Regions from separate parts of the Bacillus sp. XF8 genome, predicted to be linked through region 1. Evidence: riboswitches for the same ligand, from Rfam matches in the RefSeq annotation. Region 1 holds a riboswitch; each other region holds the start of a gene.
The links. Region 1 has a riboswitch for thiamine pyrophosphate ahead of tenA (thiaminase II). Riboswitches for the same ligand answer to the same signal wherever they lie in the genome.

Region 2: it holds a riboswitch for thiamine pyrophosphate, as region 1 does, so the genes downstream of both, tenA (thiaminase II) here and tenA (thiaminase II) in region 1, are expected to answer to the same signal.
Region 3: it holds a riboswitch for thiamine pyrophosphate, as region 1 does, so the genes downstream of both, thiM (hydroxyethylthiazole kinase) here and tenA (thiaminase II) in region 1, are expected to answer to the same signal.

Annotation. Positions count from the first base shown of each region.
Region 1 is NZ_JAGDQK010000038.1:990-11,774, forward strand. Features, by position in the region: gene J4P91_RS21615 (DUF3965 domain-containing protein) at 122-1,273, shown strand; gene J4P91_RS21620 (hypothetical protein) at 1,376-1,708, opposite strand; gene J4P91_RS21625 (SH3 domain-containing protein) at 1,715-2,788, opposite strand; TPP riboswitch at 3,218-3,330, shown strand; TPP riboswitch at 3,392-3,494, shown strand; gene tenA (thiaminase II) at 3,583-4,278, shown strand; gene J4P91_RS21635 (ABC transporter ATP-binding protein) at 4,247-4,996, shown strand; gene J4P91_RS21640 (ABC transporter permease) at 4,993-5,745, shown strand; gene J4P91_RS21645 (ABC transporter substrate-binding protein) at 5,742-6,743, shown strand; gene tenI (thiazole tautomerase TenI) at 6,754-7,374, shown strand; gene thiO (glycine oxidase ThiO) at 7,367-8,476, shown strand; gene thiS (sulfur carrier protein ThiS) at 8,492-8,695, shown strand; gene J4P91_RS21665 (thiazole synthase) at 8,698-9,468, shown strand; gene J4P91_RS21670 (thiazole biosynthesis adenylyltransferase ThiF) at 9,461-10,480, shown strand; gene thiD (bifunctional hydroxymethylpyrimidine kinase/phosphomethylpyrimidine kinase) at 10,486-10,785, shown strand, end outside.
Region 2 is NZ_JAGDQK010000020.1:144,954-155,888, forward strand. Features, by position in the region: gene J4P91_RS13975 (alpha/beta hydrolase) at 1-1,165, opposite strand, end outside; gene tenA (thiaminase II) at 1,590-2,279, opposite strand; TPP riboswitch at 2,680-2,787, opposite strand; gene J4P91_RS13985 (MBL fold metallo-hydrolase) at 2,836-3,540, opposite strand; gene J4P91_RS13990 (homoserine dehydrogenase) at 3,518-4,543, opposite strand; gene J4P91_RS13995 (esterase/lipase family protein) at 4,680-5,867, opposite strand; partial or broken gene J4P91_RS14000 (sensor histidine kinase) at 6,160-6,543, shown strand; gene J4P91_RS14005 (Phr family secreted Rap phosphatase inhibitor) at 7,073-7,228, opposite strand; gene J4P91_RS14010 (response regulator aspartate phosphatase) at 7,228-8,319, opposite strand; partial or broken gene J4P91_RS28905 (zinc-binding dehydrogenase) at 8,517-8,750, opposite strand; gene J4P91_RS14015 (hypothetical protein) at 8,821-9,156, opposite strand; gene J4P91_RS14020 (ParM/StbA family protein) at 9,168-10,337, opposite strand; gene J4P91_RS14025 (hypothetical protein) at 10,579-10,935, shown strand, end outside.
Region 3 is NZ_JAGDQK010000025.1:24,020-34,954, reverse strand. Features, by position in the region: gene J4P91_RS16465 (DNA topoisomerase III) at 1-820, opposite strand, end outside; gene J4P91_RS16460 (ABC transporter permease) at 1,533-2,486, shown strand; gene J4P91_RS16455 (iron chelate uptake ABC transporter family permease subunit) at 2,476-3,447, shown strand; gene J4P91_RS16450 (iron ABC transporter ATP-binding protein) at 3,441-4,199, shown strand; gene J4P91_RS16445 (siderophore ABC transporter substrate-binding protein) at 4,273-5,214, shown strand; TPP riboswitch at 5,518-5,627, shown strand; gene thiM (hydroxyethylthiazole kinase) at 5,688-6,506, shown strand; gene thiE (thiamine phosphate synthase) at 6,513-7,175, shown strand; gene J4P91_RS16430 (hypothetical protein) at 7,501-8,118, shown strand; gene ilvA (threonine ammonia-lyase) at 8,226-9,434, shown strand; gene J4P91_RS16420 (anaerobic C4-dicarboxylate transporter family protein) at 9,507-10,820, opposite strand.

The sequences.
Region 1 (10,785 bases):
AAAAAATGATATAATAATAAATATAAGTTTCATAAGGGATTTTGAATATATTAATAATATCGTGATTACCTACTAAGCTATCAAAGATTTCATATATAAGTAGAAACGGAGGGGAAATGATATGAGGGATGTACAGAGTAACCCAAATTGGAATTTGGTTACAGATGTCTATGTGGAACCAAATAATTTTGCGGATTTATTTTCTTTACTTGTACCAAATCGTCCAAAAGGTGAAGGAAAAGAACGGACAATTTTAGCTTGGAAAGAAAAAGAATTTTATAAACAAGAAAACTTGGCTCCGTTTATCTTATATGCAATGAATAAAGTACAGAGCTTGCCACAGTTTCATAAAGATGAAATACCAACTTTAGTTCGTATTGTTCGTTTATGCCAAAAGATTGGTTGGTATAAGGAAGCTTATACATTTATGGTGAACCAAAGATTAGATGAATTTGTACATACATCTATGGAATATGAAACGTGGGATATTTTAACTCAAGTTGTGGCTTGGAACTACTTAATCGTAAAATATCGAGTCGGTGAATTAGAAAATAAAGATGTAATGATATGGGAAAGAATTAAATTTAATGAAGAATGTATTGAAAAATGTGAAAAGCTATTATCTCATAAGGAAGTAATGGAACTTACATTCTTTTATATTTGCAAACAGGCAAAACTATTGTCCAAAGAAGAATTGGATCAAGAGATGATGCATTTAGCAATATACTGTAATACATACGTTTATGACTTATACATATATGACTTATTAAAAAAATATCGTAAGTGTACGGATTTTTTAACATATTATGGACCGAGTCGTTCTGTTGTTGCATGTCAAAGGGCTGTAATTGCTCAAATTTCTGACCGTCTTAATCCGTTAAAAACTACGCATGTGGATGATTATCTTTATGTAATGAAGGAAATGATGGAGCACATGTCGTTTGAGTTTATGAATCGATACGAGCACTTCATTGGAAAACTATTATCATATGTACCATTTTTTGAAATGATTCAAGTTCCGCAACATGCATATTATTGTGAAGAGTTGATGTATGTTTGTAAAGGAACTGAACATAAAGAAGAAATCTTGCGGAATTATATATTTATACAATTACATGATTGTTTACCGTCATTTATTAAGCAATTTCTAAAGAATAAGCGCTATGCAACGATTCATGATATTTTATTTTACTGGTGTGATGATGAACAACGAATGGGCTTAGAAAAGAAGTATAATTTAAGTTTTATTTATGAACGATATGCGTGTGGATAAAGAGAAGTTTTTCTTTGTTCAAGTAATATAGTGTATATATGGAAAAAAGGATCTCACCTTCAGGTGGGATCCCTTTTGTAGTCGTAAATGTAGAAGATTGTTCTAAGCTTCTTGCTGCTTCTTACGGTGCTCAGGAATGTAGATATATTGGGAAATAATTACTAATACCCCTATAAAAAATACAGGGAGTATAGCAGCAATATGAAAACCACTATAAATTATATTTGTTATTAAACCGCCGATAATAATAAATGCAGTATATATATGAGAAATTTGTTTCTTTAGACGGATTTTGAATGCTTCCATCAAAGATTCAATTGCAACAAATGAGATGACGATAGCTAAAAAGACAAGGTTAGTATTGTAAATTACTAAGCAACAGATTAAACCGAGAAAAGCTAAATACTCAATTATTAAGGGAATATTACGTGGCATATAATATTACCGAACCAAATAAGGCAGTGGATTTACTGCGTTTGTCTTTTCAGAATTCCATTCACCATTATGTAATTCAAAATGGTGATGTTGTCCAAATGAATGACCTGTATTTCCCATATGTCCTAATAATTCCCCGGTTTGAACTTGATCACCAACTTCTACTGAACGGTCTTTCATATGAGCGTAAACTGTTGTATATAGTTTACCTTGAATATGATGTGCCACAAATACGACATTTCCATAGCTAGCAGAGTAATAAGACTTTATAACTTTGCCTGCAGCAGCTGCATGAATTGAAACATTACCTGGTGCGATAATATCTACACCATAATGCATTTGTTCCCAGCGCATATCAAATGTAGAACTAATTGTTCCTTGAGTAGGAAATTTAAAAACAGCAGGAATAGAAGGAGCGGCTTGTTTAGGTTGTGGTTGCTTTTCAATGATATAATGTTTTGCTACAAATCCATAAGCTGTTCCAAAACGGATTTTATACCAAGTACCGACTGTTTCTATAACTTCTACTTGTGTTCCGTTATGTAAAGATCCAATCACGGAGGTATTTGTTCCGGCCCCACTGCGGACTTTTAATACAGGTGCACCAACATAAAAGGAAGATTGATTTTGTGTTGTAATTCCTTTTACTAATGGCTGTGATGTATGGGATACAAATTCTTTTTTTACATACCCTACTTGCCCATTATGTGAGATTTTATACCAATCCCCTTTTGTTTCTTGTACAGAGATGAATTTGCCGTTTGGTAATCTATCAGTAATAGAGGATTTGATATTTGGCTCAGAGCGAACGTTTAAAATATTGGTATTTACGATATAATTATTTTTAAGTTTAGTAGATGTAGTAAACGCAATATCTGTTTTTTTTAAGGAGTTAGTTTTATTTATTGTATTTATTCTGTTATTCGAATATAATATTTTTGTATTTGATTTTATATATTGAGTGTTTTGAGTAGGCAATTGCTGAGCTGCTACAGTGCGCGTATCTACTTGATTTATGGATGGAAGTAGAGAGGCGACTGCGACAGTAGTTGCCGTTAAAGCTGTAGCTTTCTGTTTCATCTAATATTAGCCCCCATAGATGTATTAATATATTTTTTATTATAGTATAAAGATATAATACTTTGTGCATTGTTCACATAACTGTAATATGAAATGAGAAAAAATAACAATTTTTTAATGGAATCGAAATATATTACAAGAATAACAGATAAATAATCATTAGAATATGAATAAAAGATAATCGATATTTTCTGAATAGATAGTGAAAAATCACTTTTGTACTTATTAGTAGGAGAACAAGTAGCCATGCCTATATGAATGTTTATTTTTCATATTTTATATAGTAGAACTTAGATGTGAATAATTCTCATTTTATAATCTGTAAGCCAACTGGTTATTAGTCCTTGCCAATTAGGATAAATGAGATAGTAATAAGTTAAAACAGTTGCTGATGACCCACGACAGTGTTATACTGACTATGGTAATTTCATATTATGCTAGGAGAGCTGGTGTTGCCAGCTGAGAGTAAGACCGAGAGTCTTTGATCCTTTTTACTACCTGATCTAGATTATGCTAGCGTAGGGAAGCAATTCGGACATGAACAGTCAGTCCCTGTTTCTTTGCGTAAAGAAACAGGGCTTTTTTATTGGACAAATTCATAGTAACAACCACTAGGGGTGCTTTGCATGCTGAGAGAGGAATAATCCTTAACCCTTATGGACCTGATCTAGGTAATACTAGCGAAGGGAAGTGGAACAACGAATAAATGTGTTTTTATTTGCTGTAGCCACTTCTTATATATAGGAGTGGCTTTTTTATTTAGATAAACAGATATGAAGGAAGGGGAAATATAAATGAAATTTTGTGAGAGATTATTCGAGACTGTGCAGCCTGTTTGGGAAAAAAGTCATAATCACCCGTTTGTAACGGGGATGGGGGACGGTACGTTAGAAAAAGATAAATTCCAATATTACATCATACAAGATTATCTATATTTACTAGATTATGCAAAATTATATGCAATTGGAGTTGTGAAAGCGACTAATCCGCAAGTTATGGCAAAATTTGCAGAACAAATAGATGGTATTTTAAATGGAGAAATGACAATCCATAAACAGTATGCAAAACGCCTTGGTATTTCTGTAAAGGAGATGGAAGAGGCAAAACCATCTGCTAAAAATTTAGCATATACAAACTATATGATGTCAGTATCTCAAAATGGTACGCTTGCAGAGTTAATTGCGGCTCTTCTTCCTTGTATGTGGAGCTACTGGGAAATTGGAAAACGTTTAAATGATATTCCGGGAGCAAGGAATCATGAGTTCTTTGGGGAGTGGATTCAAGGATATAGCTCAGAAGAATATGGAGACCTTTGCATTTGGTTAATGGATTTATTAAATGAACTAGCTATTGGGAAATCTGAACAAGAGTTAGCCAAATTAGAAGAGATTTTCTTATATTCCAGCCGATTTGAGTATTTATTCTGGGATATGGCGTATCGTAAGGAGATGTGGGGTTTTGAGGAGCAAGAGCATACTACAATTTCATAATGTTTCTTTTCATTATGATGAAAAGCCAATCATAAACGGCCTAGATGCTTTCGTGCAAGAAAAGGAGTTTGTTAGCATCATTGGACCGAGTGGCTGTGGCAAAAGTACATTGTTTCGTTTAATTACAGGATTAGAAGAACCGACGGCTGGAACTATCCAACTGACAGAAACAACGAGTCATCCTGTAGGATATATGCCACAAAAAGATATGCTCCTGCCGTGGAGAACGATTATTGAAAATGCGGCATTACCTTTAGAATGTCAGGGTGTAAAGAAAAAAGAAGCGCATGTAAAGGCAAAGGAACTCTTAGAACAATTTGGTTTGCAAGGATACGAGGATAAATATCCGAAAGATTTATCTGGTGGAATGCGGCAACGGGTATCCTTTATTCGAACCTTATTAACAGGTGGGAATATTTTACTGTTAGATGAACCGTTCAGTGCACTAGATGCATTAACGAAATCAACTTTGCAAGAATGGTTGTTTGAACAATGGAAACAATGGCAAAAAACAATTTTATTTATTACGCACGATGTGGAGGAAGCTCTTTTTCTTTCTAATCGAATTTTAGTTGTGACGGAGCAGCCCATAACAACTTTGACGGAGCGTATCGTTCCCCTTGGAACTGATCGTTCAAGAAAAGATTTGTATAAGCCTGAGATACTCGCGCTAAAAGATGAGCTACTTGGTATGTTGCAAAGGCAGGTGCTCATATGAAACGTATGACAGAATTATTACCTGCATTGATTTTAAGTAGCATTTTACTTGTGAGCTGGGAAGTGGGAGCTAGAATTGTAGACGAGATGTACATCTTACCATCCCCGACTGCAATTCTAGCTAAAATGTGGGCGTTGCGAGATATATTGCTTGCAGTTCATCTACCGGCGACGTTATACGTAGTTTTAATAGGAGTTGTTATTTCCATCGTGCTCGGTGTGGGACTCGCGATGTTAATGAATGCTAGTTCATGGATGGAGAGAGCATTTTATCCACTGTTAGTTGCATCACAAACGATTCCAATTACAGCTCTAGCACCATTATTTGTTTTATGGTTTGGATATTCAATTTGGAGCAAGGTAGTTGTGACAGTTTTGATTACATTTTTCCCGATTGCAGTAAATACGTATGACGGATTGCGCAGTACAAAAAAGGAATGGGAGGAACTTTTAGTAACATACGGTGCAACAAAAAAAGACATTTTTCTAAAGTTAAAGTTGCCATCTGCACTTCCTTACTTTTTCTCTGCTTTAAAAATTGCAGTTCCTCTTAGTGTCATTGGAGCAGCAATTGGTGAGTGGCTTGGCGCTCAAGCGGGTCTAGGGTACTTTAGTAAACGAATGATGACACAATTAGATGGAGCAGGCGTATTTGCACCTATTGTACTCTTATCATTATTAGCCATCTTCTTTGTATTACTGGTTTCTATATTAGAAAAGAAATTGATTAGTTGGAGGAAACATTCATGAAATTATTCAAACGCATCTTTGTGTTTACATTATTAGTTGCAATGATTGCAGGATGTTCTAGTAATTCGGCATCAGATAAGAAAAAGAAAGAAAAAGAAATTACAGTGATGCTCGATTGGTATCCAAATGCGGTCCATAGTTTTATCTATGCGGCAATTGAAAAAGGATATTTTAAAGAAGAAGGAGTGAAAGTGAATATTAAATTTCCTTCTAATCCGACGGACCCATTAACGTTAGCGGCAGCAGGGAAAGTAACAGTTGGTTTATATTACCAGCCAGATGTTGTCATTGCAAAAGCAAATGAACAAATCCCGGTAAAATCAATTGGGGCGGTTGTACGTTCACCATTAAACCATGTTGTATCGTTAAAATCGGCTGGAATTCATTCACCAAAAGATTTAGAAGGAAAGACAGTAGGTTATTCTGGAACGCCTTTAAGTGAGGCATATTTAAAAACGATGGTAAAAGAAGCTGGTGGTAATCCAGATAACGTAAAAGTAGTAGATGTTGGGTTTGATTTAGTACCAGCGTTAATTACGAAAAAGGTAGATGCTGTCACAGGTGCTTATATTAACCATGAAGTTCCTGTTATGCGTCATCAAGGCCATGAACCTGCATACTTTAACCCAGCTGACTATGGTGTACCAAATTATCATGAACTTGTTTTTGTAACAGGTGATAAAACATTGAAAAAAGATAAAGAAGCGTTGCAATCCTTTTTACGCGGTGCGAAAAAAGGATACGAATTTATGAAGAAGAATCCCGATGAGGCACTGGGTATTTTATTAGATCATCAAGAAAAAGAAAACTTCCCGCTTGTTCCAGAAGTTGAAAAAGAAAGTATGAAAATTTTATTAGAGAAAATGGAAACGAAAGATGAGCCATTTTTATCAGATTCAAAAGAGTCATGGGAAAAACAAAATAAATGGTTGAAAGAAAAAGGAATGACAAAAGAGAGCGTTCCTGCTAATGAATTATTCGAAAACATTTTAAAGTAGGCGAATGAATATGAAAGACGAGCTCCATGTTATCTCAAATGGCCAGATGACATTCAAAGAGTTAGCGAATGTAGCAATGCAGATTGAGAGTGAGATTGATTATTTGCATATTCGTGAGCGGGAGAAAAGCACGAAAGAATTATATGAAGGTGTAGAGGGCCTCCTGAAGAGGGGCTTTCCAGCATCTAAGCTTGTAATGAATGATCGAATTGATATAGCGATCTTATTAAATATCCCTCGCGTACAATTGGGGTATCGAAGTGCTGATGTTAGATCTGTAAAGGAAAAGTTTTCTTATTTGCATGTTGGGTATTCTGTGCATTCTTTGGAAGAAGCAATAACAGCTTTCAAAAACGGGGCAGATTCCCTTGTTTATGGTCATGTATTTCCAACGAATTGTAAGCAGGGTGTTCCAGCAAGAGGGTTAGAAGAAATTGCAGATATGGCAAGGCGATTAACGATACCGATTACAGCTATTGGTGGGATAACACCTCAAAATACAGCAGCGGTTCTTAGCTCTGGTGTGAGTGGTATTGCTGTTATGTCTGGAATTGTAAGTGATAGTAATCCATACGAGAAAGCAAGAATGTATAAGGAAACAATAAGAAAGTGGGCGGAAAATCATGAGTAAGATATATGATGTAACCATTATTGGCGGTGGTGTAATTGGTAGTTCAGTTGCACATTTTCTAGCGGAAAGAGGATACCAAGTTGCGATTGTTGAGAAGAAAAGGATTGCATCTGAAGCTTCTAAAGCAGCGGCAGGTTTACTTGGTGTACAGGCAGAATGGGATGCGTATGATCCACTATTTGAGCTTGCTAGAGAAAGCCGTGCAATATTTCCGCAACTTGCAAGAGCTTTACGCGAAAAAACGGGTATTGATATTGGATATGAAGAGAAAGGCATATATCGGATTGCCCAAAATGAAGCTGAGAAGACAAGAATACTAGATATTATGGATTGGCAACAAAAAACAGGTGAAGAATCATATTTTATGACAGGAGATGAGCTTCGTGAAAAAGAGCCATTTCTCTCTTCGTCTATTACCGGCGCTGTATATTATCCGAAAGATGGTCATGTTATTGCACCGGAACTGACAAAGGCATTTGCGCATTCTGCGGCCATTTCAGGTGCTGATATATATGAACAAACAGAAGTATTTGATATCAAAATAGAAAACAATCGAGTAGTAGGAATGATTACAAATGAAGGTATGATTCCATGTGAAAAGGTAGTAATTGCCGGTGGTTCATGGAGCACAAAACTCCTTCATCATTTTGATAAAGAGTGGGGTACATACCCTGTGAAAGGAGAAGTTGTTGCTGTAAAGAGCCGTAAACCACTATTGCAATCCCCGATTTTCCAAGAGCGGTTTTATATCACGCCAAAACGTGGTGGACGCTATGTAATTGGAGCAACGATGAAGCCACATACGTTTAATAAGTCTGTACAACCAGAGAGTATTACATCGATATTAGAGCGTGCGTATACAATTTTACCAGCTTTAAAAGAAGCGGAATGGGAAAATACTTGGGCGGGATTACGCCCCCAATCTAATCATGAAGTCCCTTATATGGGGGAACATGAGGAAATAAAAGGATTATATGCTTGCACTGGCCATTACCGAAACGGCATTTTATTAAGCCCCGTTTCTGGTCAATATATGGCCGATTTAATAGAAGGAAAGCAAGGGAATCATTTATTAGATTCATTGCTTTCTAAAACGGTTTAGAAAGGGGATGGAAGCTTGAACTTGAAAATTAATGGTAAGCAAGTAGAGGTACCTGGGAGTGTTAAGACAGTAGCAGAATTGCTTACGCATTTAGGATTAGATACAAAGATTGTTGTAGTAGAACGCAATACAGGCATTTTAACAAAAGAAGACCATCAAGATACATCTGTTTTTGATGGAGACCAAATTGAGATTGTAACTTTCGTAGGAGGCGGTTGATTATGTTAAACATTGGACCATTTACATTCAAATCTAGACTTTTATTAGGAACAGGGAAATTTTCAGATTTTGATGTGCAGAGAAAAGCAATTGAAGTATCAGAAGCAGAAATTTTAACATTTGCAGTACGCCGTATGGATATATTCGACGCAGACCAACCGAATTTATTGGAAAAAATTGACGTGAAAAAATATACATTGCTTCCAAATACAGCAGGAGCAAAAAATGCTGAAGAAGCAGTTCGTATTGCGAAATTAGCAAAAGCTTCAGGGCTTTGTGACATGGTAAAAGTAGAGGTTATTGGTGATGACAGAACGTTATTACCAGACCCTGTAGAAACATTGAAAGCATCTGAAATGCTTTTAGAAGAAGGGTTTATTGTTCTTCCTTATACATCTGATGATGTTGTATTAGCTCGTAAGTTGCAAGAGCTTGGTGTGCATGCGATTATGCCTGGTGCCTCACCAATTGGTTCAGGGCTTGGAATTGTGAATCCATTAAATTTAAGCTTTATTATTGAACAAGCAACTGTACCAGTTATTGTCGATGCCGGTGTTGGTAGTCCTGCTGATGCTGCGTTTGCTATGGAATTAGGAGCAGACGGTGTGTTATTAAATACAGCTGTATCAGGTGCGAAAGACTCTATTAAAATGGCAGAAGCAATGAAACTAGGTATTCACGCGGGACGTTTAGGATTTGAAGCAGGACGTATTGTACGTAAACGCTGTGCGACAGCAAGTAGCCCGTTAGAAGGAATGAGTGTAGTTGAATAATCGTTATTCTCGCCAAGAGTTATTTTCGCCAATTGGTGAAAAAGGACAGCAAAAGATAGGAGAAAAACATGTACTAATCATTGGAGCTGGGGCACTTGGTAGTGCGAACGCCGAGATGCTTGTGCGTGCTGGTGTTGGAAAAGTGACAATTGTGGATCGTGATTATATTGATTGGAGTAATTTACAACGTCAGCAGCTATATTGTGAGGAAGATGTAGAAAATAATTTTCCGAAGGCCGTAGCCGCACAGAGACGTCTGCAAGCAATTAACAGCAATGTAATCGTAGAAGCTTTTGTTCAAGATGTAACAGCAGAGGAATTAGAACAGCTTGTTACAAATGTGGATGTGATAATTGATGCAACTGATAATTTTGAAACACGTTTTATCGCTAATGATATATCACAAAAATATTCCATTCCATGGATTTATGGAGCATGTGTAGGAAGTTATGGCCTTTCTTATACGATTTTACCAGGCAAAACGCCATGTCTGTCTTGTTTACTACAATCCATCCCGCTTGGAGGAGCAACATGTGATACAGCAGGTATAATTTCACCTGCTGTATCTCTTGTTGTTTCTCATCAAGTAACGGAAACTCTCAAAATTTTAGTAGAGGATTATGAAGCACTTCGAGATGGACTTGTATCGTTTGATGTATGGAAAAATGAATATTCATGTATGAATGTGCAAAAGCTTCGCAAACATAATTGTCCATCATGTGGTGAGGAGGCAATCTATCCGTATTTAAGTAAAGAGAACACATCGAAAACTGCAGTTTTGTGCGGGAGAAATACAGTTCAAATCAGACCGCCTCATAAGGAAAAACTAGATTTTAAACGATATAAAGAACTGCTGCGTAATCGCGTAGCAGAGTTAATGGTAAATCCATATTTATTATCATTTTCGGTTGAAGGAAAGAGATTAGTTGCATTTCAAGATGGCCGGGTTCTTGTACATGGAACGAAAGATATAGTAGAAGCAAAAACAATTTATCATCGTTATTTTGGATGAAAAGGATGAGTGAAATGAAAGTGAATAAAGCTTTAACAATTGCTGGATCTGATAGCGGCGGTGGTGCTGGTATTCAAGCAGATTTAAAAACATTTCAAGAGCTGGGTGTATACGGAATGACAGCCATTACAGCTATTACAGCCCAAAATACACTTGGTGTTCAAGGGGTATATCCAGTTACGCCCCAAGGGGTTCAGGAACAATTAAATTCAATTGGTACTGATTTAACACCGGATGCTGTGAAGCTTGGCATGTTGTTTAGTAGTGAAATTATTAAGGTTGTTGCAGAGAATATTAAAAAGTTT
Region 2 (10,935 bases), on a different contig from region 1:
AAAACTGATATTCTTCAGGTTTCATTCCTCCAATAGAAAACAAGTAATCCAATTGATCTAAAACAACATCTTGGATCGTACGAGCTGGTCCTCCCATCACAATTGCCCCAGCAATGTTTTGGTTTTGATCTTTTTCAATCATTTGCGGGACCATCATGCCCCCTTGGCTATGGCCGAGAATATAAATTTGATTTTTGTCTATCCCTGGTTGATTTTGCAGAAAACGAGTTGCAAGGAGGGCATCATCTGTTGTCTCTTTATCAACTGTGTAAAAAGGGCTTAATTGTGTTTTTAAGCTATGTTCGTACGTTCGTTTATTATAACGAAGGACAGCAATTCCTTTTGAAGCAAGACCTTCAGCTAGATCGCGAAACGGTTTTAATGCAAATGCAGTTTCGTCCCTATCACTGGCTCCAGATCCTTGAACAAGAATAACCACTGGAAAAGGTCCATCCCCCTTCGGAACAGACAATGTTCCTGGTAATGGAAACGCGCCACTTCCAACTACTACTTCTTTTTCAACAAATGATTCAGGCTTACTATATGATGGGCGTTCTGCAACAGAATTAAACGACATGCTAAGTTGAAAATCATCTATTTTTCCAGATGGATCCAATTTAATTAGTAAAGGCACAGTGAATTGTTCAAAAATTAATCCGATTTCTACATTTGTATGAACGGAATTTGTTTCTTTTTGTTTCACTTCCCCGATTCCGATAAAATGACCTGCTTGTAATTGTAGCGGGAGTCCCTTCCAATAGCTTTCCAACCATTTTTCAGATATTACCTTTTGCAAAGATCGAGAAGTTAAATCAAATGCAGATTTATAATTTTCAGTATTCATATCACGGATAAATTTAAGAGTAGTAGATATAAAAGGGTTTTCATCGCTGGTATTCTCTACTTCCTTAATATTTGTGTTTGTTTCTTTTAACATTGAGGTTAATTGCTGGCTGAACAATGGATTATTATACGAATTAATAAATAAATCAGGATAAAAACTTGTTTTCAATTCATCTGTATTTTTCATCTCATTCAAACCGGGTGCGATGGAGAATTTCGTATGTGTAGTTGTTTCTTCCGCATATGTAACAGTCGGAATGCTTATCGCAAAAATTGTACTTACAAGTAATAACTTATTCCCTATTCGTTTTCTCGTTCTCATATTTTTCGATTCCTCCAATATTAAATTTTTATAACTATCGTACAATCTAGGTAGTTACATTTTCTAAAAATACGTTTGTTGATTATTTCCTTTAATTAAATTCTTATCCCTAGGAAAGCTTTCAAGAAAAAGTGAATGATTTGCTAAATTTGAAGTATATCAATCTATATTCCAATTATTGTAAGATAAATAGAGAGCAATAATTTTCTTTACAGCTATTTCCTCCCTCTTAAGAATCTTCAATAAAAATCATACTCTCCCTCTTTTTATTGTGTAATTTTTTTATAATATGTCCGCAACAAATTACTGAATTTAATTTTTCTAAAACGTAGAGATTATTTTTGTACACTAAAAAATGACTAAACTAAGTTAGCCATTTTTTGTAATCCGCAGTTACTTTTGCAATGTGAGTAATATCTTTTCCTTACAAACTTACACCTTCTCCCTTTTCTTCCACTGGCCACTTTTCTAATGTGTAAGCCATCTCCCAAAATGAATATTCATACTGGCTGCTAATTACAAAATGTTGTTTCATACGCTTACGATCAGCTTCTGTTACTGTTTCAGCAATTGCATCTAATCGTGCAATTTGCTCTTCTACTAAAGTACGGAACCAGTCAGAGCCGTATGCGGAAATCCATTCTTGGTAAATTGGTTCTTCGGGTTGACATTCTTTCAAACGTTCACCAATTTCATAATAAAGCCAATAGCAAGGTAAAATCGCTGCAATAATATCCCCTAAATGTCCTTCATAGGCAGCACGATACATATGTGATGTATACGCATAAGCCGTCGGTGCAGGAACGAATGATTCTTTTTCATCTTCAGTAATTCCTAATTTTTTTGCAAAATTCTCATGTAACGATAATTCAGCTTGGTATGTATTTTGTGCATGATGCGCCATGCGAGCTGTCGTTTCTAATTCAGTAGCTTTCGCCGCCCCTAACGTTTGGATTCTTGCGAAATGACTTAAATAATATGAATCTTGCAGTACATAATAGCGGAAACTAGCTAAATCTAGCGTTCCATCTCCTAGTTTTGTGACAAACGGATGGTTAAAGCTTGTTTCCCAAATTGAATTAACTTCTTTGCGTAATAACTGTGAAAATGACATTATAAGACCCCCAATAAATATATAAATTACAAATAATAGTTACAATCTGTATTTTTTATAAAATAGAAAGCTAAAACAGATTTCTCCACCAATTGTTTATCAGTACCTAGACGACTTGCCCTTTTACCAAAACTTGACTTTCAGCAGCATGCAGTGCATATAAATGGATGCATAAAGTGAAACTTTAATCAGTGGGGGTTTTCTTCATCCCACTACTGATTATTAGCCCTCACGAATCGGGCTTTTACGGGCAGTTAATCCCCCACCTAACTTCTTTGCTTTCGCTGAACTTTGAGGTGGGGGTCTTACTGCCCACAAATAGCGGGATAAAATAAAAAGCACTTTCTCCACATACGTAAAGAAAGTGCTTTGGAAATCATCGATATTTTATAAATATAATGTCCCATCACTTCCACTTCCCTACGCTGGTATCAGCCAGATCAGGTCCTAAGGGTCTCAAAGGTATACTTTGATCTCAGCCTATCTAAAGGCACTCCTAGTGGATCGATATTAACTATTTAATTTGATACTTATCATAACACAATTCATAGAACTGTCAAATATTATTTGAACGTTCAAACTTTATAAAATATTTTTCATCTATTCCCACTAATTGTTCAAGCCGCTCTTTAACATTTAAATTACAAACACCACCGTGGTAACAAATTACAGTCTCAATATCAAACTCTAAAAATCTTCTAAGCGATTCTTTAGCTATTTCCATATATGGTGTCGTTTGCGGGACGGGCCCTTTTAAGTTTCCATCAACGCATACCATTGCGTCACCTGCAATTAATGCTTTATATTTTTCACTATATAAACTAATATGTCCCGGAGTATGCCCTGGTGTATGAATTACTTTAATGCCTCCGAAAAAGGGTAAACTTTGTCCATCTTTTAATGTTTGATTTACTTTTGCTATAGGTGGATTTTTATATAGAAATTGCATAACTTCCGGAAGTGCATCCCATTGGTCTTTATTCATGTTACTTGGATTTGTTTTCATTAAATGCACTTGTCCTTCAATATACGGCTTATCTAATTCATGTGCGTACACTTCAATAGGTTGATCTGCTTTTTGTTGTATTTCAGGAAGACTCCCAATATGATCTATATCCTGATGTGTTAAAATGATTGTTTGTAATTGTTCGAAAGGCACACCAACATCATTCATCACATCACGAATTTGTTTCAATTGTCCTGGCATACCAGTATCGACTAATATAGCTTCTTTTTCATCATATATTTGTTCGATATAAATTAATCAAATCTTTTAAAGCCGCTGCCGCTGCTCCTCTTGGGCTCGAAGCTCCTCCGGTTGAAGTAACTTTTCCCATCGTATCAGTATGAAAAGTGATTCCTTTTTCCGTTCCATTTACATGAGCCAACGGATGTTCTTTCCCTATTTCACACGGGCAGACTTCAAGTTTAAGATTTCCTGAATAATCTTTATATGCTTTTGCTATTAGTTTTAGAGATTTACCTTGTTCTTTCGCTTTCAGTATATCTTGTTTCGTAACACTTTCTATACCTTTTATAGATATACAATTCAATGAATTTTCTGCTTGCAGCAAACTATTTGCCAATAATAATAGTTTACAAGCACTATCCATTCCACTTACATCTAATGATGGGTCTGTTTCAGCTATTCCTTTTTGCTGTGCTTGATGTAATGCTTCCTGGAATGTTACATCTTTTTCATACATGTCTGTAAGAATATAATTTGTTGTTCCATTTAAAATACCTTCTATGCTTTCAATTTGACATCCAGCTAAACTAAATTGTCCAATATCTAAAGTTGGGAGTGCAGCTGCAGTTGCACCGCTGTAGCGAATACGTACGTTTGCTAGTTTTGCTTTTTCTTTTATTTCTTGCCAATTCGTAACAAGTGCTCCTTTTGAAATAGACACTACATCCATATGGTTTTTAATCGCTGTTTGAATGTATGTTCTTCCAGGCTCGCCAGTTTGAAGATTTGTTGGTGTAGATTCTATTAATACATTACCAAAAGGAATTTTTTCACTTTTATCAAGTGGATAGTGTTTGATATATTTCTCTAATGCACAAGAACCAGTACCATAAATTAATAGTTCTTTAATATGTAAGCCCTTGTCATTATAAAGATTGACTGTACTTCCAATAATTCCAGTAAAGACAAGTTCAATTCCGTACATCTCTTTTATATATGCATCTTTCTCCAATACCAATTTCACAAACTCTTTTCCAACAGTTCCATATCCAGATATCACTATGTTAACTCTCATATCATCACCTCAAACTATTATGCTATTTTAATGTTAGCTCCATTATACTCCGAAGGTACGATACAATTCACGAAGTAAAAACTCCCTCACCATACTTTGAGGGAGTTCTTGCTTTTCAATATAAATATGAATCCAGTTATTTTGGTAAATTGGATAACTTTTCAGCAATTGTCCGGTAAAAAGTATTAATATCAGAAAAACCTAATGAGTCCGAAACACTTAGTCCAACCATATCAAGGTGATCCCAATTTTGTTTTGTCTCAATATGATTCCATTTTCCAATCTCTGGTGCACCATTATTATTTATGATTGTATCAGTTGATGGCCCTACCATCGAACTTGTATTTACCACGCCGTCATTTTGCCACCAAGATGAATCAATGAATGGTTGATTTTGTTCGTACCTTTCATATGATCCTAAGAAAATCGCATTCCCCATTAACGTTTTATTCATTGTGATGTGCGGTAAGTGAAGCCCTGTTATAGGAGCTGCTTGTGTGGCATGTCCACTGTAAGAAAAATAATATACGTCTGGTTGCGCTTTTACCCATTCATTCAATTCCCTCGCCCCATCTGTACTTAAATCCCATTGACTTATATCTTTCGTCCCATTCCAAATGGAACTATTTAACACACGATTTGAATATTGAAGAAATGACTCTCCGGCTTTCTTTTTAATTCCCCATTGATCCAATTTAAAGTCGTATAGTGATAGATTGTTATTTTCTCCAATTCCAGCAGTTGCAACTAGTAATTGCTTTACGGCTGGCAGAAGTAAACTTCCATCTGCAAGTGTCGTCCCGTTATGAGGCGTTGCCAATGTCGTTACACTATGAACATATGATTTTCCGCCATGGAACAATGGAGACATCTTCACATCTGCATGTTGTTTTGCATACTCCCTCTCCTCTTGATTTCCTTCTTTCAATAATTGAACGAGCGCGCGTATCGTTTGACCACCCATGCTATGTCCTACTAAATGAACCTTATTTGTTTCATTCCAATTTTGAACAAACCCTGTATATGTTCTACCATATCGATCGTGTCCATGTTTCTCCGCATGTGCTGCTCCATAATCTACTGTTCCACCATTAATTTCAGCATATAATTCACAAGCACGGTCCCAGTTACTTGATAATGGCCCAACGGCGGCGGTATGTACATTGTATCCATTCCTCTTTAAATTCTCTTGAATATCATGTACACCACCCCAATACTTTACACCCAACAATTCATCTCTTCCCCATCCCGTAAAACCATGTACTAAAATAATAGGATTGTTATTTTTCTTTCCCTCCTCTGCGTGCGTTGGCATTGGCAGCATTACACTCGAAGCGATAAAACATAAAATTAATAATCCCCAAAATAATCTTCTCATTTTACATCCCCTTTTCTTTTTTCTACCCCTCTAATAAAACGCTTTCATTTTTACCCCCTTTTTATGTAATAGAAAAAAGATTCACAAAGATATACCTACGCAATTCGCAAAGGTTATATAGTGTGGATCTCCAATTCTCTATCACATTTATTAACTTAAAGATACTGTAAACTACATCATTTGAATTGTCTATCAATTATGAAATATTACATAGTTGATAAAGTTTTGTTGACAATTCTCTTTTCTTCTTACCTTTATTCTTTAACTTGTACAGCCATTTGTCATCCAAATTCATGAAAAAGCAAAGTCTTTACAGAAAGAGCTAAACGCCGCAAACTCTCAAATTGAAAGATATATTCAAGAAGAAGAAAGACACTGAATCGCGAGAGACCTTCACGATACACTCGGACAAACATTAACAATGATTAAAGTGAAAAGTGAACTGACAATAAGATTAATAGAAAAGAAGCCACCACAAGCAAAACGAGAATTAAACGATATTCTAGATACATCACGCTTTGCATCAAAACAAGTGCGTAAACTTGTTACTGATATGAAATATATATCAATCGAAAATGAATTTACTCACGTTCGTGAGCTATTACATACAGCCAGTATTCAATGTAACAAACGGAACTGTTAGAAATTATTTATCATCTGCCATTCAAAATTTGAAGCTGAATCAAGATTTCATGCTATTCGTATTGCCGATGAAAAAGGTTGGTTATGATGAAAGATACGGTGTAGAAAAGGGATGCTTCTCCCCTTATTAATATAAAAACTATTTTCCTATATATATACAATGAAAAACCTAGCATTTCTATGTATTCAATCGGTAGCTCCATTTGAGCTGTTTTGAGTGAAGCAACAACTTGACACACATACGGTGTATTTGAATTACCAGATGGAGATATTTTGCGTCAACATCATGAAGAACGAGTAAAGGAATGAATGAAGGATTTTAAACAGCTAGCATATGAGAAAGTGGACTATACAACAATGAATGGGAATCTTTCCAATGGGATAGTTTGTATAGACAGGTTAATAAAATAAAGATCATAGAGATAAGAAACGCAAGGATTCATACATACAAGTCCTTGCGCTCTAATTATGTTATTAAAAAGTTTATTTAATTATTTCACTCTTTTTTATTACCATGTTTCTGCATGGCTGTACTGGACAATAGGAGTATTTGATTTAGATGAGATATCTTTAGTTGCTTGATGTGTTTCTGAAGAAATATTCAATCCACATGTTACAATGAAGGTAAACACAAGACCTGTGATAATCGATGTGATTTTTTTCATTATTTTAACGCTCCTTTTTCGAATTTTTTACCTTTAGCTTCATGGCTAAGGTAGAAATATTTACTTGCTTTTAAATGGTTATCTTCTTCATAAAACTTAACTGCTAATATACTTGCATATTCTTGTGTGTAATTAAAAAGTTGTTCTTTATTAAAGTAATTAATTCCCTTAATAATTGTTTCTTCAAGTTTTTCGGCTGATACATTTTTATTAAGCTCATCTAAAATCACAAAATGATGTTTATATTCCTCATTGTCTATTGTATTACAAATATCCAATCCTTTTTTAATAATTTCTTCAGCAATATTTGTTTCACCTAATTTAAAGTGCTCTTTAGCTTCTAGATACAAAGTTCTGAATTGATTAGGGATTTTATGATTAACCTCGGATAAATGTCTTATTGCTAAAGTAGATAAATTTTGGCTCGCATATAATAACCCTAAATTACTTCGTACTTTTAAAATTAATGTTTCTTCATTTTGTTTACTTAGAATGTTTATAGCCGAATTAAAACTTTCTTCCGCCTGTGGAAATTGCTTAATATCGATACAGGCTGCACCTAGAATGTTATCACAAGCTGCTGTATTATTCTCGTATCCTGATTTTTTAGTGAAAAATTCTTTTGCTTTCATTACATGTTTAATTGCTTCTAATGGCTGATAAGTATGGAGATAAAAAGAAGAAATTCGATAGTTAAATTCGGCTTTTTCACAATCATCTGGTATAAGTTTTAATAATCCTTCAGCTTTTTCATAGTGTTCCATAGCCTCATTGTTATTTGTAAGAAGTGTGGCATGAATTGCTTTGAAAAAATGATAATAATAAGATAAGGAATTACCTTTTGGAATTTCTAATGAATCGATTTTTTCAAAACTTGTCGGAGTTATATTTAAAATATCTGTTAAAACTTTATATCGGAAATCTAAAAGAGCATAATACAGCAATAAATTTGACTCTTCTATATCATTAATTTTTTTATCGATTTCTTTTTTTATTTGGCTTGCCGAAACAACTTGCTGCTGGATCATTAAGTGATACCATTGATTTAAAAGATTTGTAACTTGTTCATTTCCCTTTATTTGGACAAACATAATATCCCCCTCTTCTATTTATATTTTACTATGCTTAATTTAAACAATAACAGATATTAAATTTAGATAGGGAGATTCCGCTATTTCTCAATAAAAATCTGAATACTCTGATAATTTCAGTTCCTTCTATTATCTGGTCTCTCTTTTCTGGAACTCCCTGATATACTTCAAAAAAATTTTTACAAAAAACCCTGACTAATTGATTTTATTTTACCAATTTGAATGAGCCGGCTTAATTCTTGTAATTGCTTTCTATTAGGCTGTAACCATAAAAGTCTTTTTATATCCTTTAATCCCTTTCTTCTTCAATAGGTGGATGCACAATAGAAATAAGAACACCATTTTTTCTTTAAAATTTGAAAGCTTTTCTCTTGAACTTCTTCACTAATCGTATCTAATACGATATCGTATTCTAATATTAACTTTTTAAATACGAGAAAAAAAGACCCTCCACTTAATCCATATGTACAGTGGAGGGTCTTAAATATTCTTTTATATGTTTTAAAAGAAGGGGCAATCTATTTGATCAATACATTCCCAAGGCTTATTTTCTACACGTTCAACAAATTCTTTCTTTCTCATGGTTACTTTTTGAAAAGGATTCACTTCAATTTTAAACATAGACGTAGGTTCCATATACATGGAAAAAGCATGACTGGTTGGTAATGTTTTAGATACATCAATATGTCCCACTTGTTTAAACAATTGCTGGACACCGTATAAGAAAAAGCTTGTTACATCAGATTGCTTATTAATCCAATCAATCATTTCAGGAGATACAGACTTATTTAAATGTATTTTTATCCGATCGCCACGTTTATAACGCTTGCGCCCCATAGTCACACCAACTAACTAATTGTTAAATTCGTAAATCCTAATTCTTTTTGTTTATGTTCTCTATATCGTGGTGAACACGTATAAACTAATAATCCACGTGCATTTGTAAATAGAGGATTATCTACAAATATTACATTTTTTAAACGGCCTTTTTGTTTTAAAATAAGTTGCAAACTATTTTTAATGATAACCGCTCCACCACCATAGATAAATACATATGGATCATCTTTCATATCATCAATTTTATTAATGATATCCGTTGCAACTCGTGCGGCTAATCCTAAAAGTGCTTGTTGGGACTCTTCTACTAGTAGAGCATGCCTTGGGTGTTTCTCATTTAAATAAATTTGATTAAACTCTGTAATACTATCTATTGTTTTTTTCGGATGCTTCCTATTCCATCTTGTAATAATCTGCAATAAAGTTTCTTTAACTCCATAGGACAATCCTTTACTTAATTGCGGTCTAAAATTCACTCCAAATGAAACAACTTCTTCAGTTGTACCAGCACCAATATCGAAAGACAATAATGTCTTGTCAACGAAATCAACCTCAGTAATTGCATTTTGTTCACTTTCAACTTTATGTTTTAAAACATTTCCGTCTTCATCGTACACAATCCCCCAAGTACCGGATGCTCCTTCAGGTAAACATTTGCAAAACTCAACAGAAACATTTATCATAACATTTCTTCCATTTGGATAATGAAATATAACTTTATGATTTCCCATATAACGTTTGGAATTTTCTGCTGCTATTTCTTGCGTAATAATTTGCATCGGTAGCGCAACTGATAAATCATATCGAATATTGATATGATTGGAATTTGGGTTATGGCGCATAGCACTAATTGCCAAACCAGATAAAATCGTAAGAAGCATCAATTCATCTGTAGATTTATCAGACTTCTTCTCCACTTCTGTCCCTTTCAGCTGATCATTGATAACTTTTTGACCAACAATGTAACGGACATTATTTAACATGAGAGATGGAGAACTAATTGTTACATCAATATGATTTTCTAATTCTGACATCTGCACCTCCTCTTCATCTAATAAACCTGTCGACTCTCCAATATATAGTGAATAAATACTCGGAATATAAATCGGCTTTTGACCTTTCACCATTAACTTCAAACCGTTATTCCCAGCATCTGCACCAGCTTTTAAATGTACGGACATATATACCCCCCTAATTTAATCTGACATCCCTTCCCAATATATGCGGCTCACAACTTTGACATTCAAGTCAAATAAAAATCTTTTTCATTTTTATTTTTTGATATTTGTTTCTACAATGAGAAATCAATAGTGAATTTTTATAAATCCCCTCATTTGTGTAAAATATATTTGACATTATTCTCTACCATTTTTATACTATTACGTGTAAAGAGTTTTTTACACGTATAAAGGGGTGAATCAGATGAATCAGAATAAGTTTATTTTTATTGTTATTGTACTATCATTATTTGGAATACTCATATATAGCACATATAAATATATGACTGAAGGAACTATTCTCGGAGGGACCATTTTTGCTGGTTCTTTAATAATTAGTTATTTAATGAATCATATTACATGGGGAGATCCAAATGGTGTTTCGAAAGAAAGTCAAGATGAAATGGGACAACAAATTACATATAAAAGTTTCAAAATTGGATATTTTGTATTAGTCGTTATTATGTTTATTTTATTGATTTGGTCAGAAGGATTTTCTACCTTATACTCACTTGATGATATTCGTAATCTCCCTTTATTTATTGCACTTTGTTCTTCATTC
Region 3 (10,935 bases), on a different contig from region 1:
AAAGACCAGGAGAGAATGATTTTTTCTGCTTTTTCTCAATTTCCACGACAGTAGCATTTTGTTTGTCCAGTTTTTTCACAATTGCATCCGTTTTTTCTTTATCAAAACTACGTCCATTGCCTTTAGCATCTTGCCAAGTTAGTTTTAACTTGTCTGTTGTTTGGGCTTCGATACCGTAGTATGTTTGTGCTTTGAAGTTTTTAATTTCGTCCTCACGACCTGCAATGATAGCAACAGTAGGTGTTTGTACACGACCACAGTTTAGTTGTGCATTAAACCTTGTAGTTAATGCACGTGTTGCATTAAGGCCGATATACCAGTCAGCCTCCGAACGTGCGACAGCCGAAGCGTATAAATTGTCATATGCTTTACCTGGCTTTAAGTTTGCGAAGCCATCTTTGATTGCTTTATCAGTAACAGATGAGATCCATAGACGTTTGATAGGTTTATTAATTCTAACTTTATCAATAATCCAACGAGCGACTAATTCGCCCTCTCTTCCTGCGTCTGTAGCTACAATTATTTCATTTACATCTTTTCTAATCAGTTGGCTTTTAACGGCATTAAACTGTTTGCCAGTTTGCTTAATCACTGTCAATTTCAAACGATCAGGTAGCATTGGCAGATCTTCTAGATTCCACTTTTTGTATTTCACATCATAGCTTTCTGGATCTGCTAATGTAACAAGATGCCCTAAAGCCCAAGTAACGATATATTTATTACCCTCAAAATAACCATTTCCTTTTTTATCACACTGTAGTACACGTGCAATATCACGTGCAACAGAAGGTTTTTCAGCAATTACAACACTTTTTGCCATATTTAAAACATCCTTTCAAGTTTCCGTAAGTTAAATATAGCATACATCCTGTGCGGATTCAGTTATGCCGAAGATTCTAACCTTTTGTTATTAATTAAATACTCTACATCTTTAAATAGTTAAGATGTGAAAGTTTTAGTATTTCGTATATAACAAAATAATTGTTTTTTTTGAAAGGAAAAACAATTATTTTGCAAAGTGGAAAAGTATCAAAGCGCGATGTTGTGAAGTATATGAAACAACAAAATTAAGATGATGAACCACGTAATCCTGCGTTAGCGGAAGTGTTGGCGAAATTCAAGTTTGGTTCAAAAACATAAGAAGAAAGCCCAGTTTTCCTTATCTCAAAGGGGAATTAGGTTTTTTTGTTAATCTTGTAGACAGGATAGGTTTCCTTATATGAATAAAAAAGCGATATAAATAAATGGTATTCGTTGACATCGTAAATGAATTTCATTATCATTAAATAAGGTTGACTGATTATTGCTAAAATGTCAGATATAAAATCAATTATTACATATAGTAAAGTATGAGTTTAATTGATAATCAAAATCATTTGTATCCCGCATGAACGGGTAGTAGGAAATACTTACTAGTGAAAGTTATGTTTTATATCATTCTATGTATAGATGAGGGGGATAAAATGATAGGATTATAGTCTGTTTGAAATCAAATGATGGCGACAGAACATAATCTGCACCATGAAGAAATTATGAAAAAAAGATATTTGTTTATCATGCTTATTGTTTTATCAATTGCGTCTATTTTTATCGGTGTAAAAGATATTAAGCCGACAGACATTTTACATTTAGATCAAGGACAGCTCCAAATTTTACTTGTTAGCAGATTACCGCGCTTAATTAGTATTATTGTAGCCGGTATTAGTTTAAGTATAAGTGGCTTAATTATGCAGCAATTGAGCAGAAATAAGTTTGTATCTCCAACAACTGCGGGGACGATGGATAGCGCAAAGTTAGGCGTTTTAGTTTCATTGTTGCTATTTACGTCAGCAAGCCCACTTGAAAAAATGTTGGTAGCATTTATTTTTGCGTTAGCTGGCACATTTTTATTTATGCAAATTTTGAAGAGAATTAAGTTTAAGGATACAATTTTCATTCCACTTGTTGGGATTATGTTTGGAAATATTATTAGTTCCATTACAACATTCTTTGCTTATAAATATGACTTAATTCAAAATATCAATTCATGGCTACAAGGTGATTTTTCAATGATTATGAAGGGAAGATATGAAATTTTATATTTAAGTATCCCGCTTGTGATCATTGCCTTTTTATACGCAAATCGTTTTACCGTTGCTGGAATGGGAGAAGATTTTGCAGCGAATTTAGGGATGAATTACAACCGTGTGCTAAATATCGGTCTCATTATCGTCGCTTTAATCTCTGCATTGGTTGTCTTAACTGTCGGAATGATTCCGTTTTTAGGGCTTATTATTCCAAACATTGTTTCGATTTACCGCGGGGATAATTTGAAAAATAGTTTACCTCATACTGCTTTACTCGGAGCAGTTTTCGTACTTGCTTGCGATATACTTGGCCGCATCGTGATTTATCCGTACGAGATTTCTATCGGTCTTACAGTAGGGGTAATCGGAAGCGGAATCTTCCTTTATTTATTGATGAGGAGAAACGCATATGCAGCATAGAAAACAAACAAATCATAAAAAAATGTTGGCAGTGCTTGCCATTTTATCAATTGTAGCCATTGGGATATTTTTATTTATTAACTTAAATATGAATACGTTAGATTATGCATTGCCAAGAAGAGGGAAGAAATTATTGGCAATGGTTATAACGGGCGGAGCAATTGCGTTTTCGTCTATGATTTTTCAAACAATTAGTAACAACCGTATTTTAACACCTAGTGTCATCGGTTTAGATTCACTTTATATGTTTATTCAAACATTTGTTGTGTTTGTGTTTGGATCGCAGCATATCGCGATGATGAATACAAATATTAACTTTCTTATATCCATAAGTTTAATGGTTGTCTTTTCGCTATTTCTTTATAAATTTCTCTTTAAGAGGGAAGGCAACAATATTTACTTCTTATTGTTAATTGGATTAATATTTGGTACATTCTTTCAAAGTTTATCTTCCTTTATGCAAGTGCTCATTGATCCAAATGAGTTTCAAATTGTACAAGGAAAAATGTTTGCTAGTGTAAATAACGTAAAAACAGAGTTACTTGTAACGTCTATTATTGGAATTGTATTAGTTATTGCATATGTGTATAAGGAACTGAAGTTATTAGATGTACTATCACTAGGAAGAGAAGAGGCTATTAATTTAGGTGTAGACTACGATAAAGTTGTGAAAAAGCTGTTAATTGTAATTGCGATTCTAGTTTCTATTTCTACAGCACTAGTTGGACCAATTACATTTTTAGGATTACTTGTAGTTAACGTTGCGCGTGAATGTTTACGTACATATCAGCACAAATATTTAATAGCAGGTTCTATATTTATTAGTATTATTGCCCTAGTAGGGGGACAATTGATTGTTGAAAGATTATTTGAATTTAATACAACTTTAAGCGTTATTGTGAATTTTGTTGGTGGAGTATACTTCATCTATCTTCTATTAAAGGAGAGCAAGACATGGTAGAAGTAAGAAATGTATCAAAACAATATGGAAATAAAAATGTTGTTGAGGATGTCTCTATTAAAATAGCAAAAGGGAAAATAACATCCTTTATCGGGCCGAATGGAGCTGGAAAAAGTACAGTTCTTTCTATGATGAGCAGGCTGTTAAAAAAAGATGCTGGTGAAATCTATATAGAGGATAAAGAAATTGGCGAATGGAAGAGTAATGAGCTTGCCAAAAAAATCTCTATTTTAAAGCAAACAAATCATATCAATTTAAGACTTACAATTCGGGAATTAGTTAGCTTTGGAAGATTTCCATATTCACAAGGTAATCTATCAAAGGAAGATTGGAATCATATTGAAGAAGCAATCCGTTATATGGAGCTTGAAGATATTCAATATAAGTATTTAGATCAGCTCAGTGGTGGGCAACGGCAAAGAGCATATATCGCCATGGTCATTGCTCAAAATACAGAATACATTTTGCTAGATGAGCCGCTTAACAATTTAGATATGAAACATTCTGTCCAAATTATGAAAGTACTGAGACGCTTAGTTGAAGAGCTTGGCAAAACAATTGTTATTGTCATTCATGATATTAACTTTGCTTCTTGTTACTCCGATCGCATCGTTGCTTTGAAAGATGGAAAAGTAATGAAAGAAGGAGCAACAAATGAAATTATTGATCCGGTTGTTTTGAAAGATATTTATGATATGAATATTCATATTGAGGAAATTGCCGGAAATAATATATGTATTTATTTTTCATAGTGGGGGTTATTTTGGTAGTACTAGCTTACTATCTATTTAAAATAATTTTTAAAAATTTATAGAGGTGATTAAAGTGAAAAAATTAGCAATGCTATTATTAACTTTCATGCTTGCAATTGTAGCTGTAGCTTGTAGCAACAACGCTTCTTCTGATAAAAAAACAGAAGCAAGTGAAAGTAAAGAAATTACGATTAAGCATAAATTAGGAGAAACAAAAGTTAAAACAAACCCGAAAAAAGTTGTCGTATTTGACTTTGGTTCATTAGATACATTAGATAAATTAGGTGTTGAAGTAACTGGTGTACCACAAAAGAGTGTACCAAAATACCTTTCTAAATATGAAGATAAAAAATACACAAACGTTGGTGGTTTAAAAGAGCCAGACTTTGAAAAAATTAATGAAATTAATCCAGATTTAATTATCATTTCTGGAAGACAATCTGATTCATACAAAGAATTTGAAAAAATTGCTCCAACAATTTATGTAGAACAAGATACAAAAGATTATATGAAATCATTTAAAGAAAACACAGAAATGTTAGCGAAAATCTTCGGTAAAGAAGATCAAGCGAAAAAAGAAATTGCAACAGTTGAAAAAGATATAAAAGCATTAAATGAAAAAGCTACGAAAAGTGATAAAAAAGGTTTAATTATCTTAGCAAATGACGGTCAAGTAAGTGCATATGGTCCAAATTCTCGCTTTGGTATTATTCATGACGTATTTGGTGTAGCTCCTGTGGATACAGAACTTAAAGCGGATACGCATGGTAATAAGATTTCATTTGAATACATTCTTGAGAAAAACCCAGATTACTTATTTGTAATCGATAGAGGTGCTGTTGTTGGCGGTAAATCTTCTGCAAAACAAGTTGTGGAAAATGAAATTGTTAGCAAAACGAATGCTGCGAAAAACAACAATGTAATCTATTTAGATGCAAACTACTGGTACCTATCTGGTGGCGGACTTGAGTCTGTATCAGCAATGGTGAAAGAAGTATCTGAAGCCTTAAAATAATAAGATGAGAAACAGTGATAGGATTCATTTCCTATCACTGTTTTTGTATATAAATATGGATTGAAAGACCGACATAAAACCATTCCTTTTAGGTGGTAGAGAGAATCCGCCGGTGGATAGAAGCGGTCAGTTCCTTTTTTAGCCCCATGCCATGTGAAAACAGAAGGAGAAAATGAGAGGAAGTCTCTTTTTATTTTTCATAGCCGCAATTTATATGTTGGAAAATCAACTTGGATTTATATATGATAGAGTAAAGAACTTGTTATTTTACTAGAATAAGAGTAGACTCTGAAGTAGATGAATAAGAAAACACATGGGAGTTTGCGGATGCAAACTGAGAGTACGGCTAATCTGTCGTTGACCATTTGAACCTGTTGGATAATGCCAGCGTAGGGAGAGTGTAAAAGCACATGTTCAGGCACTTTGCATACGCGAAGTGTCTTTTTGTGTATCTCCCACTATTAAGTTAGGAGATGAAAAGAATGAATATACAAGAAATCAAAAAAGTAGTGGAGAAAGTAAGAGAATCTAATCCACTTGTGCATAATATTACAAATGTTGTTGTGACAAATTTTACAGCGAATGGCTTACTTGCATTAGGGGCCTCACCTGTTATGGCATATGCAAAAGAAGAAGTAGCGGAAATGGCTAGTATTGCTGGAGCACTTGTTTTAAACATGGGTACACTTCGTCCTGAAGAGGTAGAAGCAATGTTACTTGCTGGTAAATCAGCGAATACGAATCATGTACCAGTATTGTTTGATCCAGTTGGTGCAGGCGCAACTTCTTATCGAACAGAAGTTGCAAGGTACATTCCAAGTGAAGTGGATTTAGCAATGATTCGCGGAAATGCAGCGGAAATTGCTAATGTAATTAATGAGAAATGGGAAATTAAAGGTGTCGATGCTGGAATCGGAAACGGTGATGTTGTAGGAATTGCGAAACAAGCGGCAGATGAACTAGATACAGTTACGGTGATTACCGGAAAAGAAGACGTTGTGACAGATGGTGAGCGAACTGTTATCGTTCGTAATGGTCATCAGATTTTAACGAAAGTCACAGGAACAGGCTGTCTATTAACTTCTGTAATGGGAGCATTTGCAGCAGTTGAAAAAGATTATGTAAAAGCAGCAGTTGCTGCATTAACATTTTATGGCGTGGCAGCAGAAATAGCTGCTGTTAAAACAGTAGAATTAGGACCAGGAAGTTTCCAAATTGAATTTTTGAATCAGCTAGCAAACACTACTGCGAATGATATCGAGCAATATGGAAATCTCCAAGAGGTGCAGTAAGAGGGGATGAGAGACATGGCGCGTATTGATAAACAACAAATGTCCAAATTATTGCAAGTATATTTTATTATGGGAAGTAATAACTGCCAAAAGGACCCATTACAAGTAATGAAAGAAGCACTAGATGGCGGAGTGACACTTTTTCAATTTCGTGAAAAGGGAGAAGGAGCTTTAACTGGAGAGAACAGGTTGCATTTTGCTAAGCAGCTACAAGCGCTTTGTAAAGAATATAATGTTCCATTTATCGTAAATGATGATGTGGAATTAGCAATTGAATTAGATGCAGATGGTGTTCATGTCGGGCAAGATGACGAAGGAATTACATCAGTTCGTGAAAAAATGGGAGATAAAATTGTCGGAGTATCTGCTCATACGGTAGAGGAAGCACATTTTGCAATTGCAAATGGGGCGGATTATCTAGGAGTAGGACCTATCTTTCCAACGAGCACGAAAAAGGATACAAAAGCAGTACAAGGAACGAAAGGTCTGCGTCATTTTAGAAAGGCGGGGATTACAGTCCCGATTGTTGGAATTGGAGGAATTACAGTTGAAAATGCTGCTTCTGTTATAGGAGCGGGGGCAGATGGAGTTTCCATTATTTCAGCGATAAGTTTAGCAGATTCACCTTATGAAAGTACAAAAAAACTTATAGAACAAGTAAATAAATAAAAAAGGGGAGGCAGCTTAAATAGAAATAAGCCGCCTCCCCTTTTTTATTTAGTAATAGTTTGTATTTCAATGACGAGTTTTAATGGGTATGGAAAGGTAAAAATAGGGATTTGAGTTTTTTTTGTAGGAAAAGGATGATTGGTGATAGATACTACTCTTAAAATGGGATTGGAAAATCCATACGCTCAATTTTGGAAAAAGAGTGATCTCGTTATTTGGGGACAGCAAAAAGTATGATTGATGAGGGGCAATAATCAATGGAGGGTGAAGAAATTCCCAGGGATAAAAGTTATACTTTATATAACGTATATAGGGAAGTGAAAATTTGAATACAAAAAAAGATATAAGGCTATATAAAGGCATTTATTATAGTGTTTTTTTTCCGTTAGTTTTTGGGTGTGTATGTTTAGTTACATGGCCAGATAGTATATTATATGTTATTTCCGGTTTGCTTTTAAACCTTTTTTTGGCTGTATTTTCTTACTTATTTAAGTGGGAACAGTATTTAGGGTGGCGCATTTATTTTGGTATTATTCAATTTGATTTATCTTGCATATTTACTTTAGTCGCAACTTGGTATAGATGGGGAAGTAAGGGGTTTATTGGTGTTGGAATGGTAGGGTATTTTTTGATATGTAAAATAATAGGTTATAAATTTCGTGAAACTATTTTAAAAGAAGCAATTAATCCAAAAACAACAATTGGAAAAATGATTTATGGAGTAGGTTTTTTAGGTGGGGGAACTGCAGGATTTGCAGGTTATTTTTTTAATACAGAGCTGAACGGAAGGTATGGAGAGCATGTAGGCGGTGGGATTGTATTAGGAATACTATCGGTGGGACTTTTATTAATATCAATGTTTTTTCAAGCTACACATTATAAAATTGATCATCCAAATTTTGATGCTTTTGGAAAGAAAAATCAAAGATTCAAGGACGGATGATTATCTCAATATGTAACAGAATAGATTAAAGTTTTACTTTTCAGCATAAAAACATTGGTGCGGCTCAAACTAACATGTATGAATATATCCGTTTCGGAGGCGACAACATGATTTCTTTACAAGATATTATAGCTGCTCATGAGAAAATGAAAGGCATTGTACATATGACACCGCTGGATTATTCAAGTACATTCAGTGAGTTATCGCATAATGAAGTGTATTTAAAACTTGAAAATTTACAAAAGACGGGTTCTTTTAAAGTGCGAGGCTCTTATAATAAGATGGTTTCTCTTGATAAAGGTGAATTAGAAAATGGAGTTATTGCAGCATCTGCTGGAAATCACGCACAAGGAGTCGCTTATTCTAGTAATATGCTCGATATTCCCTGTACGATTGTGATGCCCAAAGGTGCACCGCTCAGTAAAGTGCTTGCGACTAAGCGATATGGTGCACATGTGGAATTGCAAGGTGATGTATTTGACGATGCTTTAGCTTATGCACTTGATTTAAAAGAACAAACGGGTGCGAAGTTTGTTCACCCATTTGATGATGATGCTGTAATTTCTGGTCAAGGGACGGTAGGTTTAGAAATATTGCAGCAGCTTGATGACGTCGAAGCTGTTATTTGTCCAGTTGGTGGCGGCGGCTTAATTGCAGGTGTTGCGCTGGCGATTAAAGAACAAAAACCGTCGGTGAAAATATATGGTGTACAAGCGCTTGCTTGTCCGGGGATGAAGCAATCATTGCAAGAAAAGAAAGTGATAACAGTAGATGGGGCCCCAACTATGGCAGATGGTATCGCTGTAAAAAGGCCAGGTGATTTAACATTTCAGCTTGTAGAGCGATATGTAGATGATATTTTTTGTGTGGATGAAATGGAAATTGCGAGAACGATGTTAATGCTACTTGAAAGAAATAAATTATTAGTAGAAGGCTCAGGTGCTAGTTCATTAGCTGCTTTACTCTATCAAAAAATTCCTGTGAAAGAGAAAAAAGTTGTGTCGATTTTAAGTGGTGGAAATGTTGATGTTAACTTCATTACTCGTATTATTGAACATGGGATGGTTGAAGCTGGCCGATTTGTTCATATCGCAACAATGATTAAAGATAAACCAGGACATTTGCAACACTTACTCGAAATTGTAACAAGTTTTGAGGCGAACGTATTACATATTCATTTAGAGAGAATTGGAACAAAAGTGTTTCCAGGGTATGCACAGCTCCATTTATCATTAGAAACAAAAGATAAAAATCATATTGAAGAAGTATTAAGTGGGATAGAAAAGAAAGGGTATAACGTAGAAATTGTTGAATGAATAATTTAAACAAACGTTTGATTAAATGAAAAAGCACAAACTTTATTCAGAAAAAGTTTGTGCTTTTGTATGTTAAAACATAATTGAAATGAGTAGCATCCCAATTCCAATGGAAGCGAATGTTGCGACTAGACCAGGAATCATAAAGCTATGATTTAATACATATTTACCAATACGTGTTGTTCCTGTACGGTCAAAGTTGATCGCAGCAACAATTGTTCCGTAGTTTGGAATGAAGAAATAACCGTTTACTGCCGGGAACATTGCAATAAGTAGTGCAGGTGAAATGCCGAGTGACAATCCAAGTGGCATTAACGCACGTACTGTTGCTGCTTGACTATAAAGTAAGATTGATAAGATAAATAGTGCAATTGCGAATAACCAAGGTGCACTTGTTACTAAGTGTTGAATGGATCCTTGAATCATATTTAAGTTTCCATTGAAGAATGTGTCTCCCATCCAAGCGATACCGAAGATTGCAACAACGGCTGTAGCACCTGCTTTAAAGACATTGCCAGATACAATGCTCTCTACATTTGGTTTACAGAAGATAATAATAAGAGCAGCAATTGTTAGCATAATCATTTCAATTGTGTAAGGCATCGATAGACGAACCAACTTTCCATCTACCATCCATCCTGGACGAAGGGCTTCAAATGAGCCAAGAAGAACAACAAAAATTGTTGCGAATAAGAAAAGAAGAACAGATAGTTTCGCGCCTTTTGTTCCGGTGAACTTTTCCTTTTCTTCGAGTTTAGGAATCATGCCTTCTTTTAAACGCTTTAAGTATTCAGGATCTTCGTTTAATTCTTTACCCAGTTTGCTTGCAACGAAAGCTGCTAACATACAAGCAATGAAAGTAGAAGGAATACTTACTTTTAAAATATCTAGCAGTGTGATTTTATAATCAGCTAGCATTGCTAGAAGTGCAACAGTTGCAGCTGAAATTGGACTTGCTGTAATTGCTTGTTGTGAAGCGATTACGGCAATGGACATCGGACGTTCTGGTCTGATTCCTGATTCACGTGATACTTCTGCGATAACAGGGAGTACTGAATAGGCAACGTGACCAGTCCCTGCGCAAAATGTAAATAAATACGTAACAATTGGTGCGAAGAATGTAATACGCTTCGGATTTTTACGAAGTGCTTTTTCAGCGAGATGGACAAGATAATCCATTCCGCCTGCGGCTTGCAGTGCGCCAGCAGCTGTAATTACTGCTAGAATCATCAACATAACGTCAATAGGTGGAGCGGTAGGTTGTAAGTGGAAGACGAATACGAGTATTGCCATACCAACTCCGCCCATCACTCCTAGTCCAACTCCGCCAAGGCGTGCACCGATAAAAATGCAGAGTAATAAGGTAATAAATTGTAGCCAAAACATAATAAAATACCTCCAACATTCATATGGTAAGATATTTTTGAATAATTTAATTTGAATGATAATTATTAAATTAAACAAATAAAAACCTTTTTTATTATATAACACATAAAAAGTA